Regions from separate parts of the Polaromonas sp. P1_G2 genome, predicted to be linked through region 3. Evidence: predicted binding sites of a transcription regulator. Region 3 holds the regulator's gene; each other region holds the start of a gene.
What was found. Region 3 encodes sigma-54, which starts transcription at its own class of promoters, with help from an activator protein. Its sites were predicted from a motif close to TGGCANGNAANCTGCTTT; they were not measured.
Positions count from the first base shown of each region.

Region 1: AC1D0P_RS01025 (ammonium transporter) is a predicted target of sigma-54. The motif match lies at 2,794-2,811, and genes of this name have one in related genera.
Region 2: AC1D0P_RS04080 (transglutaminase family protein) is a predicted target of sigma-54. The motif match lies at 2,493-2,510, and genes of this name have one in related genera.

Region 1 is NZ_JBFUBY010000004.1:35,170-39,810, forward strand. Features, by position in the region: gene AC1D0P_RS01010 (phosphate/phosphite/phosphonate ABC transporter substrate-binding protein) at 1-193, opposite strand, end outside; gene AC1D0P_RS01015 (hypothetical protein) at 353-745, shown strand; gene AC1D0P_RS01020 (hypothetical protein) at 756-1,214, opposite strand; gene AC1D0P_RS01025 (ammonium transporter) at 1,247-2,740, opposite strand; gene mrdA (penicillin-binding protein 2) at 3,158-4,641, opposite strand, start outside.
Region 2 is NZ_JBFUBY010000021.1:12,230-16,870, forward strand. Features, by position in the region: gene AC1D0P_RS04075 (DNA internalization-related competence protein ComEC/Rec2) at 1-2,342, opposite strand, end outside; gene AC1D0P_RS04080 (transglutaminase family protein) at 2,642-4,641, shown strand, end outside.
Region 3 is NZ_JBFUBY010000003.1:14,196-17,659, reverse strand. Features, by position in the region: gene lptB (LPS export ABC transporter ATP-binding protein) at 1-321, shown strand, start outside; gene AC1D0P_RS00720 (RNA polymerase factor sigma-54) at 456-1,991, shown strand; gene AC1D0P_RS00715 (THUMP domain-containing class I SAM-dependent RNA methyltransferase) at 2,133-3,464, shown strand, end outside.

The DNA.
Region 1 (4,641 bases), on a different contig from region 3:
CTTTCATGGCCCGGCCTATCACCTCGGCCAGGCCCTGGTATTTGGCAATCACTTGGGCATGGTCCAGGCCGCCCGAAGTGCCTTCGCTGATGCCCAGCACCAGCTGCTGGGCCGGAGCCGGGGCCTGGGCTAGCGCGGGACCGGATCCCAGCAGGCTTGCCGCCAAGGCCAAGGTCAATGCCGTGGATGTCATTGCAGTGCGCGCCATAAGCTCCCCCTTGGTTATTGAGTTGCATGCTAAGGCTTGCGTTTGCAGCAGGCCAGTTGTGCTTACCCTTAATCGATTTTCCTTACATCCTTGCTGCGTGGCACCTGCCGCCTGGGTTCATGCGCCGATGACACAATGCGGCGCATGAAGCCGCTTCCCTCATCCTTTCCGCTGATCACCGCCCTGCTCCTGGCCCTGCCCGCCTGCAGCTCGGCGCCCAGGGCCAGCCATGACCCGCTGTCGATCGCCCGCGCGCCAGTGGCAGCCGCCATCAACGACTACCAGCGCTGCGCGGACAAGGCCCTGCTGCCGCTGAAGGACGATGCGGCCCGGTCCGTCTTTGTGCTCGCTGACACGGCTCTGGCCGCCTGCGACACCGGCCTGGAGCAGGTGCGGCGCAGCATCCTGGCGGACAACGCCGGCCACCCCTATGTGGCGGCCTTCGCGGACGAGGCCAGCGCCAATATCCGCGCGCGCACCCGCAACATGCTGGCGCACAGCCTGAACCGCGCACGGGAAGCTCGGCCGGCGCAATAAGCCGACAGATTCAGCGCAGCCCCTTCACATAGCGCGGCGCGTTCGGGTCGCGGTGCCTGCGCTCGCGCTGACCCTCTTCGCCGAAGATCGCGCCAAAGGTGGATTCGATAAAACCGGACTCCGGGTAGACCTCTTCCTCGGTGTCTATCGAGCGCGCGCTCTGGCGGTCCGGCTGGGGCGGCGGCGCCATGGCGGGTGCGGCGCGCTCCTTCACCGCCTCCGACACCAGCTGGACCAGCGGCAGGCGCGGCTTGGGGTCGGGCACGGCCATGATTTCCTCGAGCCTGTCGGCCCAGACGGCCAGGTCGGGGTGCCCCTCTTCGGCCGCCTTCTCGCGCGCAAAGCGCGCGATCTCGGCCGCGTACTCAAGGTTGCCGGCCATCCACTCGGTGTCGGTCACCCGGCCGGTCTTGCGGCGCAGCAACACGTGGAGATGGGCGGCGATGGCGATTTTTTCGCTGGAAGGCATGGTGTGTGTCCTTCAAAGTGAATGCCGGCACATCAGGTGCCAAGGCGTTCGGCATGCTGGGTGATGTCCAGGCCGTCGCTCTCCGAGGCCTCGCTGACGCGCAGGCTGACGACCAGCGAGGTGACCCACAAAGCCAGCGCCGTCATGAACAGGCTGTACAGCATGACCGCGCCCGCGCCTATGGCCTGCGTCAGCACACTGCCTTCCGCGCCCGAAATCGCCTTGCTGGCGAACACGCCCGTGAGCAGTGAGCCGACGATACCGCCCACCCCGTGCACGCCGAACACGTCCAGCGAGTCGTCGGCGTTGAGCAGGCGCTTCAGGCCGGTGGCGCCCCAGTAGCAGGCCAGCCCCGCGGCCACGCCGAACACCAGCGCCGCGCGCGGCGAGACAAAACCGGCCGCCGGCGTGATCGCGACCAGGCCGGCCACCAGGCCCGAGCACAGGCCCAGCAGCGAGGGCCGGCCGCGCACCGCCCACTCGGCCGCCATCCACGACAGCGCGCCGGCCGCGGCCGCGATGTGCGTGACCGCCATGGCCAGGCCCGCCCGGCCGTCGGAAGCCACCGCGGAACCGGCGTTGAAGCCGAACCAGCCCACCCACAGCATGCCGGCGCCGGCCATGGTCAGGCCCAGGTTGAAGGGTGTGAAGGGCTCGCGGCCGTAGCCGTGGCGCGGCCCGAGCACGTAGGCGCAGACCAGCCCGGCGATGCCGGCATTGATGTGCACCACGGAGCCGCCGGCGAAATCCAGCGCGCCCATGCGGGCCAGCCAGCCGTTGGGCTCCCAGACCCAGTGGGCGATGGGGGCATACACAGCGACCGTCCACAGCGACATGAAGATCAGCATGGCGGAAAAGCGCATGCGTTCGACGAAGGAACCGACCACCAGCGCCGCCGTGATGATGGCGAAGGTCAGCTGGAACATCGCATAGACCGATTCCGGGATGTTGGGCGCGACGTGGCTGACCGCGACCTTCTGCGCGTCCTTCACGTAATCCAGCCCGGCGAACCAGAAGCGCTCGGTGCCGCCGAAGTAGTGGCCCCAGGCACTGCTGCCGGGGGTGAAAGCGATCGAATACCCCACGGCGAACCACAGGAGGCTTACCACCGCACAAATGGCGACAACGCAGGCCATGACGTTGAGCACGCTCTTTTTGCGCACCATGCCGCCGTAAAAAAGGGCGATGCCCGGCAGCGTCATGAGCAGCACCAGTGCGGTAGAGGTCATCATCCAGGCGGTGTCGGCGCCGCTGAGGGTCTCCGCCCCCACCAGGCCCGGGCGGGTCAGGGGCGCGGGCGGCGGGGCGGATGCCGGTGCGGCGGGAACCGAAACCGCAGCCGCTGCCGCGAGAGCCGCCGGCGGTGGCGCGGGAGCGGCAACGGGCACCGGAACTTCGGTAACCACGCCGGAAGCCGCCACCGAGGGAGCGGCAGCCGGCGCGGCAGGCGCCTGCGCCATGGCCTGCTGGCAGGCTATGCCCATCCAGATCGACAAGCCCCACGCCATAACACTCTTCAGGTGCATACATGCCCGCCTTTCTTGCAGCCAGCCAACAATTGGTAACAGTCAGAAGGCAGCAGGCATAACTCATGCCAGCACTTAATAGGGAAGATTTGGGCGGTTTTCAGTGCAAATGCGTATACGCGGTGCACGCCGGGCGCCATGCTATGGCACGCCGCACCAGGGACCGTAGCCGCCCATCCGCAAAATCCCGGGGGCGGGAAACCCCCAATGCACTATGTCAGTGCGCGGGCTACATTGGACGACTTGCTGACGAGCCTTGCTGCTCGCAACGCGAGGAGCCGWGGAGACACGAGAGAGCCATTAGAAGTACACACAGGCAACAAGGCATTCCACAAGATGCCCTGCTGCAAAAAGCGCTGGTAACCCCAGCGCTTTTTTTATGCCTGTCGTTTTCCGGGGTGCCCGGCAGCCGGGAGTTCAGTCGGGATTGATGCCGGCCGCAGCCATGGGCGGGACCAGCTTGCTGAGCGCTTCGGCGATGGCCGCTGCCTTGGCCTTGGCGGCCGCCGCTGCGGCGGCGGTGGTGGGCCCGGAGGTCGGGGCTGAAAGCAGGCTGGCCATCTCGGCCGCCTGGCGCGGCTTGCCGACGGGAGCGGCGGCCAGGCCTTTTTGCACCGCCACCATGTCTTCTTCGCTGGGGTACTGGCCCAGCAGCACGTAGTCAAATACCCGGCGCGCGATGGGCGCTGCCACGCCGGCGCCCCAGCCGGCGTTTTCCACGATCACGGCTAGCGCGATCTTCGGGTCCTCGGCCGGCGCGAAGGCCATGTACACCGCGTGGTCGCGCTGGTGCTCTTCCATCTTGGCGCTGTTGTACTTGTCTTTCTGGCCTATGGTCACGGYCTGGGCGGTGCCGGTCTTGCCGCCCGAGAGGTAACCCGCGCCGGCAAACACCCGCGCCGAGGTGCCCTCCTGCGTGACGCCGACCAGCGCCTTGCGCACGATGGCCACGTTCTCCGGCTTGTAGCCCAGGTCCTCGGGCGGGCTGGCCTGCAGCGGGTGCATCACCCGCGTGACCGGGTCCTGCGTGCCGATGACCAGGCGCGGCTTGTGCTTGACGCCGCCGTTGGCCAGCGCCGCCGTGGCCTGCGCCAGCTGCAGCATGGTGAAGGTGTTGTAGCCCTGGCCTATGCCCAGGGAAATCGTTTCACCGGGATACCACCTTTGCTGCTCGGGCCGCTTGTAGGCCTTGCGCTTCCATTCCTGGCTGGGCAGCACGCCGCGCACCTCGCCGTTGATGTCGATACCCGTGATCTGGCCGAAACCCAGCGGCTTCATGAAGTCGTGCATGGCGTCCACGCCGAGCTCATTGGCCAGCGAGTAGTAATACACATTGCTGGACTTGACGATGGACCGGTACATGTCGACCGCGCCCAACGCGATGTCGCCGTGGCTGCGGAAGGTGTGGCCGCCGAAAGTCCAGGAGGCGTTGTCGTTGACGATGAAGGTCGGCGAGCGCTTGCCGGTCTGCAGCGCGGCCATGGCCATGAAAGGTTTGTAGGTCGAGCCCGGCGGGTAGGTGCCGCGCAGCGCGCGGTTGAGCAGCGGCTTGTCGATGGACTCGTTGAGCGCCTGCCAGCTCTCGGTGTCTATGCCGTCGACGAAGAGGTTGGGATCGAAGGTCGGCTTGCTCACAAAAGCCAGGACGTCGCCGGTTTTCGGGTCCAGCGCCACCAGCGCGCCGCGCCGGTCGCCGAACATGTCTTCCACCAGCTTCTGCAGGCGGATATCGAGCGACAGCATCACCGTGTTGCCTGGCGTGGCCGGGTTGCTGGCCAGCTTGCGCACCGCGCGCCCGCCGGCCGAGGTCTCCACCTGTTCGACGCCGGTGGTGCCGTGCAGCTGCTGCTCGAAGCTTTGCTCGACACCGAGCTTGCCGATGTAGTCGGTGCCGCGGTAGT
Region 2 (4,641 bases), on a different contig from region 3:
CGCGCCGCCACGGCCTCGGCCGGGTGGCCGAAGCGGTTGCGGTAGCCGGCCTGCGCCATGGCCCATTGCGGCTGCACGGCATCGAGGAAGGCCACAGTCGACGAGGTCTTGCTCCCGTGGTGGGGCACCAGCAGGAAATCGGCTTTGAGGCTGGCCGGGACGCTGGCGACGAGCGCGGCTTCCTGGGGCGCCTCGATATCGCCCACCAGCAAGGCCGTGCGGCTACCGTTGGAGATACGCAGAACACAGCTCATGGCGTTGGGCTTGGCGGCCGCGCCGTAGGCCTCGGCGGCCGGGTGCAATACCTCGAACCGCACGCCATCCCATTCCCATTGCTGGCCGGCCACACAGCGTTCAGCCTTGCGCAGGGCCTGCAACGGGTGGGTGTCTTCAATCGAACTGAGGAACCGGGCTCCCGGCTGCATCGCCAGCACGGCAGCCGCCCCGCCTATGTGGTCGATGTCGCGGTGGCTGATCATGAGCATGTCCAGCCGTTCGCCGAGCGCGCGCAGCAGCGGCACCAGCACGCGGTGGCCGGCATCGCTTTCGCGCGAAAAGCGCGGGCCGGCGTCATAAAGCAGGCTGTGCCTGGCGGTGCGCACCAGCACCGCATTGCCCTGCCCTATGTCGGCCGCCAGCAGCTCAAACTGCCCGGGCACGACCCGCACCGGCTGCCACAGCAGCACGGGCAGCAGCAGCGGGATGCCGAGCACGCGCCAATGCCAGGGCAGGCGCGTAGCCAGCAAACCGCCCCCCGCCACACCCGCGGTGGCGCACCACAGCGGCGCCGCGGCCACACTGATCGAGGCCATGGGCCAGGCCGCCAGCCACTGCAGGAACAGCGCCAGCACGCTGACGCAGCCCGCCGTGGCAGCCCAGGCCGGCGCCCACAGCACGCCCAGCAGGGCCAGCGGCGTGATCAGCAAGGTCACGGCCGGAATGGCCACGGCATTGGCCAGCAGGCCTACCAGCGAGACCTGGTTGAACAGCAGCAGCGACAAAGGCGTGAGCGCGAGCGTCACCACCCATTGTTCGCGCAGGGCGCGGGCCAGGCCGGCCAGCCAGCGCGGGCCGAACCGCCGCCATCCCGTCTGCGGCGCGCCCGAAGGGTTCATCCTTTCGTCCCCCGCATGGCCGGCGCCCGCATCCGTGGCAAACAGCACGCCGACCGCCACAAAAGAGAGCCAGAAGCCGGCCTGCATCAGCGCCCAGGGGTCCAGGGCCACCACCACGGCCATGGCCAGCAGCCAGGTCTGCGTCCAGGGCCATTGCCGGCCACCCTGGCGCAGCAGGATCACGGTGGCCAGCATCCAGATGGTTCGCTGCGCGGGCACGCCCCAGCCTGAAAACAGCGCATAAAGCGCCGCCAGCAACAGCCCGCCCAGCGCGCCGGCGCCGGCGGCCGGCAGTGCCAGGCACAGGCTGGGTGTGAGGCGCGCGGTGCGCCGCCACAAACCGCCCACCAGCAGCGAGGCGGCCCAGGCGAACATGGTGATGTGCAGGCCGGAAATACTCATCAAATGCGCGACACCGGTGGCGCGAAAGACGTCCCAGTCAGCGCGCTCAATGGCATTCTGGTCGCCGACCACCAGCGCGGCGATGATGCCGGCCCACTGGCGGTTCTCCACACGTTCAAAAATCCGCTCGCGCACCGCCTGCCGGGCTTGCTCCACAGGGTGCCGCCAGCTGCTGGAAAGTTTTTCGGGTGGCGCGTCATGCGTGCCGGCGCGCACATAGCCGGTGGCCTGTATGCCCTGCTCCCACAGCCACAGCTCGTAGTCGAAGCCGTGYGGGTTGCTGTTGCCGTGCGGTGCCTTGAGCCGCACCGTCATGCGCCAGCGTTCGCCGGCCCGCAAGGCCTGCGGCTGGCGCTGCAGGGCCAGCGCCACTTCGAAAGGGTCCGAGTCCTGGGCCAGGGGGCGAGGCTCGCGCCCGGCAAAGCCCGAATACCAGCCCAGCAGGATTTGTGGCGGCAGGGTGAGTTTGCGGCCGTCCAGGCGGGCGGACTCGATGCCGAGGCGAAAGCGCAAGCCATCCTCGCCGGGCTGCGGCATGGCCAGCACGCTGCCGGTGACCTCGATGTCGCGGCCTTCCAGGGCCGGTTCCAGGGCCGTGGACTGGAAAGCGCAGGCCCGCCAGCCGGCCGAGCCCCATCCCAGCAGCGCCGCCAGCGCAAACGCGAGCATCACCCTGCCCCACAGGGGTTTTATCGCGCGCCGGCCGAAACGCCAGAAAATCCCGGCCACGGCGACCGCCAGCAGGGTGCACAAGGTATAGCCTGTCTGCGACCACAGCGTGGGCTGCTGCAACTGCAGGGCCACGCCAGAGATGAAACCGGCCAAAACAGGCCCCGGGCTCGCAGCGTATGGCCGTGGCACCGTGAATACAGCTGGCTTCAAAGCTGCCTCCCCTTCTTTTTTTGCTTTTTTTAGAACCTGTTTAACGGGAGGCCCAGGCAAAGAGCCGACAGCAGGCCATGCAAACTCCGCATATGGCGCAGCTCTTGCTTTCAGAAATACCGTCAAATCCGGGTAAGCTGTCTACGCGTCCTAATGTCCAGGCTGCATGATGTGGCGGCCTGTGATGGGTTTATTTTTCCGGCGGTGTGCCACGCCCTGTTATTTTTTTAAGCGAGGTTGCCTTGTCCATCCACGTTGCCCTGAGCCACATCACCCACTACAAATACGACCGGCTGGTGAAACTCGGCCCCCAGGTGGTCCGCCTGCGGCCAGCGCCGCACAGCCGCACGCAGGTGCTGTCTTATTCCCTCAAGGTCGAGCCCGCCGGGCATTTCATCAACTGGCAGCAAGACCCGTTTGCCAACTACCAGGCCCGCCTGGTGTTTCCCGAGCCGACACGCGAGTTCAAGGTCACGGTGGACCTGGTCGTCGAGATGGCGGTGTTCAACCCCTTTGATTTCTTCCTGGAACCGGCCGCCGAGGAGTTCCCCTTCACCTACAACGCGCTGCAGGCCCGCGAACTCGCCCCCTACCTGGCCACCCAGCCGGCGACGCCGCTGCTCAAGCGCTACCTCGAAAAAATCGACCGCACGCCCAAGCGCACCATCGACTTCCTGGTGGGCCTGAACCAGGGCTTGCAGTCGGACATCAAGTACTCGATCCGCWTGGAGCCCGGCGTGCAGACGCCSGAAGAAACCCTGCGCCTGGCCTGCGGCTCCTGCCGCGACACCGGCTGGCTGCTGGTCCAACTGCTGCGCCACATGGGCCTGGCCGCGCGTTTTGTCTCGGGCTACCTGATCCAGCTCAAGGCCGACGTCAAATCCATCGACGGCCCCAGCGGCGCCGAAGCCGACTTCACCGACCTGCACGCCTGGTGCGAAGTCTTTCTGCCCGGCGCCGGCTGGGTGGGCCTGGACCCGACCTCCGGCCTGATGGCGGGCGAAGGCCACATCCCGCTGGCCTGCACACCCGAGCCATCGAGCGCCGCGCCGGTCGAAGGCGGCGTCGACAAATCCGAAGTCGAATTCGAGCACCACATGGCGGTGCAGCGCATCTACGAATCGCCGCGCGTGACCAAGCCCTATACCGAGGAACAATGGCAGGAGGTGCTGGCGCTCGGCGAAAAGGTCGACCAGGACCTGGCAGCCGGCGACGTGCGCCTGACCATGGGCGGCGAGCCGACCTTTGTGGCCACCACAGACCGCGACGCGGCCGAGTGGAACATCGACGCCCTGGGCCCGACCAAGCGCGGCTACGCGACCGAACTCGTGCAGAAGCTGCGCGCCGAATACGGCGAAGGCGGTTTCCTGCATTTCGGCCAGGGCAAGTGGTACCCCGGCGAGCAGCTGCCGCGCTGGGCGCTCAGCATCTTCTGGCGCAAGGACGGCCAGCCGATCTGGCAAAACCCGGCGCTGTTCGCCGACGAGCGCCAGCCCTGCAACTACAGCAGTGCCGACGCGCAGCGTTTTGTGCAGACCCTGGCCGGCAAGCTGGGCCTGGCCACCACCTACATCACGCCGGGCTATGAGGACACCTGGTACTACCTCTGGCGCGAGCGCCGGCTGCCGGTCAATGTCGACCCCTTTGATTCGAAGCTGGACGACGCCATGGAGCGCGAGCGCCTGCGCCGCGTCTTCATGCAGGGCCTGGATTCGGTCGTGGGTTATGTGCTGCCGCTGCAGACCAAGGAGCAGCTCAAGCAGAGAAACGCCGGCGCTTCGCCTTCGCTGGCCGGCCCGAAATGGACCACCGGCCCCTGGTTCTTCCGCGAAGAACGCATGTACCTGATGCCGGGCGACTCGCCCATGGGCTACCGCCTGCCGCTGGATTCCGTGCCCTGGGTGTCCAAGACCGACTACCCCTACATGATCGAGGCCGACCCGTTCGCGCCACGGCAAGAGCTGCCGGCCGCTTCGGCGCTGGCCGCGCGCTACAACGGCAGCTTCAGCGCGGCCCGCGGCGCCACGCCGGTGGCGCCTTCCACGGGTGGAAGCGCCAGCTCGCTGGCGCAGTACATGGCGCGCTACATGGCCGGCAATACGGCACTGACGCAGGCCAGCCGCATCCTGCAGTTCCGCCCGCTGGGCAACAACGGCACGAACGGCGCCCAAGGCGCCGACGGCAAACCAGCCGGCGCTTCACCCGAGACGGCCGCGCCCCAGGACGACCGCGCGCCCAAGCC
Region 3 (3,464 bases):
CCGGCGCTGTCGGGCGGCGAGCGCCGCCGCGTCGAGATCGCCCGCGCCCTGGCGACCCAGCCGCGCTTCATCCTGCTCGACGAGCCTTTTGCCGGCATTGACCCGATCGCCGTGATCGAGATCCAGCGCATCATCGGCTTCCTGAAGTCGCGCGGCATCGGCGTGCTGATCACCGACCACAACGTGCGCGAAACGCTGGGCATCTGCGACCACGCCTACATCATCAGCGACGGCCACGTGCTGGCCCAGGGCACGCCCTCCGAGATCGTGAACAACGCCGATGTGCGACGCGTGTACCTCGGTGAACACTTCAAGATGTAGGATGACACTCCCCCTGTTGTCGCTCACTTCGTGTAGCTCCCTCCCCCCCGAGGGGGCGGCGCCTGCGGCCTGGCAAAGCCAGTTCCGCGGCCCCTGCTCGCACTTTTTCTGCGCTTCGATCAAAGCTCCTTGACATGAAGCAGGGCCTCTCGCTCCGCGTCTCGCAGCACCTTGCGCTGACGCCCCAGCTGCAGCAGTCGATACGGCTGCTGCAGCTGTCGACGCTCGAGCTGAGCCAGGAGGTCGAGCAGATGCTCGACGAAAACCCGTTTCTCGAGGTGGCGGAAGAAACCGCCGTGCGCGAAGAGTTCGGCCTGGAGCACCTCAACACGCCGGTCAGCCAGGACAGCCGCGAGTTTGAATCCGCGGCGGATTCGACGGGCGGCGGCGCGGAGGATGCCGGGACTTCGGCCCCCGCCGATGCCGAGGTCAGCGCCGAACCCAAGCTCGAGGAAAGCTGGGAAGGCGACGGCACGGTGGAGACCACGCCCGACGACAGCGAATGGGGCAGCGATGCGCCGGCGCGCAAGAACAACAACGACGAGGGCGACACTGAGGCCTCCGACCTGACGGGCGCCCACGAGTCGCTGCAAGACCATTTGCACCGCCAGTCGTTGGGCCTGCGCCTGTCCGAAGAGGACCGCGCGGCCCTGCATTTCCTGATCGAGTCGCTCAATGACGACGGCTACCTCGAAGACAGCCTGGCCTCGCTCGCGGCGGGCCTGGCCGGGGATGACCTGGAACAGGCCGAGGACCTTGAGCAGCGTTTTGCCATGGCGCTCAAGCTGCTGCACCACATGGAGCCGGCCGGCGTGGGCGCGCGCAACCTGGCCGAATGCCTGGGCCTGCAGTTGCTGGACTGCAAGGACTGCGAAGAGACCCGCGCCGCTATCGCCATGTGCAAGCAGCCCATGGAGCTGCTGGCCAAACGCGACCTGAAGCGCCTGTCGCACCTGTGCGGATTCACCGAAGCCGCCGTCCGGGGCGCGATTGCCGTGATAGGCCGGCTCGACCCCAAACCCGGCCGCCGCTTCGTGAACGTGGAGCGCAACCTGATCGTGCCCGACGTCATCGTCGTGAAGTCGGGCCGGGGTTTCAAGGTCTCGCTCAACGGCGACGTGATGCCGCGCCTGCGCGTGCACGACATCTACGCCAACGCCCTCAAGCAGCACAAGGGCCAGGGCGGCCAGGCGCTACAGCAGCGTCTGCAGGAGGCGCGCTGGTTCATCAAGAACATCCAGCAGCGCTTCGACACCATCCTGCGCGTGAGCAGCGCCATCGTCGAGCGGCAGAAAAACTTCTTCACGCACGGCGAACTCGCCATGCGCCCGCTGGTGCTGCGCGAGATCGCCGACGAACTGGGCCTGCATGAGTCCACGATTTCGCGCGTGACCACCGCCAAGTACATGGGCACGCCCTTCGGCACTTTTGAGCTCAAATACTTCTTCGGCTCCGCGCTGGGCACCGAAACCGGCGGCAACGCTTCCAGCACCGCCGTGCGCGCGCTGATCAAGCAGTTCGTCTCCTCCGAGAGCCTGAAAAAGCCGCTCAGCGACAACCAGATTTCCGAAATGCTCAAGGAGCAGGGCATCGAATGCGCGCGCCGCACCGTGGCCAAGTACCGAGAGGCTTTGCGCATCGCGCCGGCTAATTTACGCAAATCACTGTAAATCCGATTCTCGGGCGCATGGCGGCGTTGCGCGGTGCTCGGAATCCTCATGCACCCAAGTGCATTCCGGTTCCTGCGCTCCGTGCGCCTTGCCCTGCATCCCGATAATCGAATTTCCAGCAGCCCTTTTGAAGAGTCCGACATGAACCAGCTCCAATTGTTTTTACCGTGCGCCGCCGGCGTCGAGGCCTTGCTGGCCACCGAGGTGCAGCGCGTCACCGGCATCCAGGGCAAGGCCTGGCGCGCCGGCGTGCAGTTGCAGGCTTCCTGGCGCGACGCGCTGCAGCTCAACCTGCACAGCCGCCTGGCCCAGCGCGTGCTGATCGAGTTGCAGCACAACCAGTACCGCAGTGAACAAGACCTTTACAACGCCGCCGCCAACGTGGCCTGGGAAATCTGGTTCACGCCCAAGCAGACCTTCAAGGTTGAGATCACCGCCCAGCACAGCCCGCTGCAGAGCCTGAACTTCGCGGCGCTGAAGATCAAGGACGCCATCGCCGACCGCTTCCGCGCCAAGTTCGACGACGTGCGGCCCAGCGTCGATACGCGCTGGCCCGACGTGCGCGTCTATGTGCACCTGACGACGGACACCGTCACGATTTACATCGACACCTCGGGTGAGCCCCTGTTCAAACGCGGCTGGCGCGAAGACAAGGGCGATGCGCCACTGAAAGAAACCCTGGCCGCCGCGATGATCGCCGCCAGCGGCTGGGACCAGCTGTGCAAGGACGGCGTTCCGCTCTACGACCCCTGCTGCGGCTCGGGCACCATCGCCATCGAGGCGGCGCAGATCGCCTGCAACATCGCGCCAGGCATCAACCGCCGTTTCGCCTTCCAGAAATACCTGCCCTTCCAGGGCCATGTGTGGGACGGCCTGCTGGACCAGGCCGAGGCCGCCATCACCGAACCCACGGCGCCGGTGTTCGGCAGCGATGTGTCCTTCCGCATGGTCGATTTCGCCGAACGCAATGCCGAGCGCGCCGGCGTGGCCAATGCGGTGGAATTCCGCGGCGGCGACGCGCTGCAGCGCATGCCACCCGCGCCCTCGGGCGTGATGCTGGTGAACCCGCCCTATGGCGAACGTATCGATGTAGCCGGCGTGGCCGGTATCACCGGTGTGCAGGGCCGCGACCAGCGCCGCCAGCAGAGCCGGGAAGTCCAGCACGACCACCGCAACCAGCCCATCGACGAGTTCGGCCAGCCGCTGAACCAGGACAGCGGTGACACGCGCGAAGAGCCGGCCTTCGAAACCCCGCGCGACCGCTCGGCCAACCCGGGCCGCGAGCAGGCGCAGAACGCCTGGGGCGAGGAAGCGGCCGACTTCTTTCCACAGCTGGCCGCGCACTGGAAGAAAAACTACGCGGGCTGGACGGCCCACGTGCTCACGCCCGACCTCAAGCTCCCCGGCAAGATGCGCCTGAAGGAATCGCGCCGTGTACCCATGTGGAACGGCCCGATCGAATGCCGGCTGTTC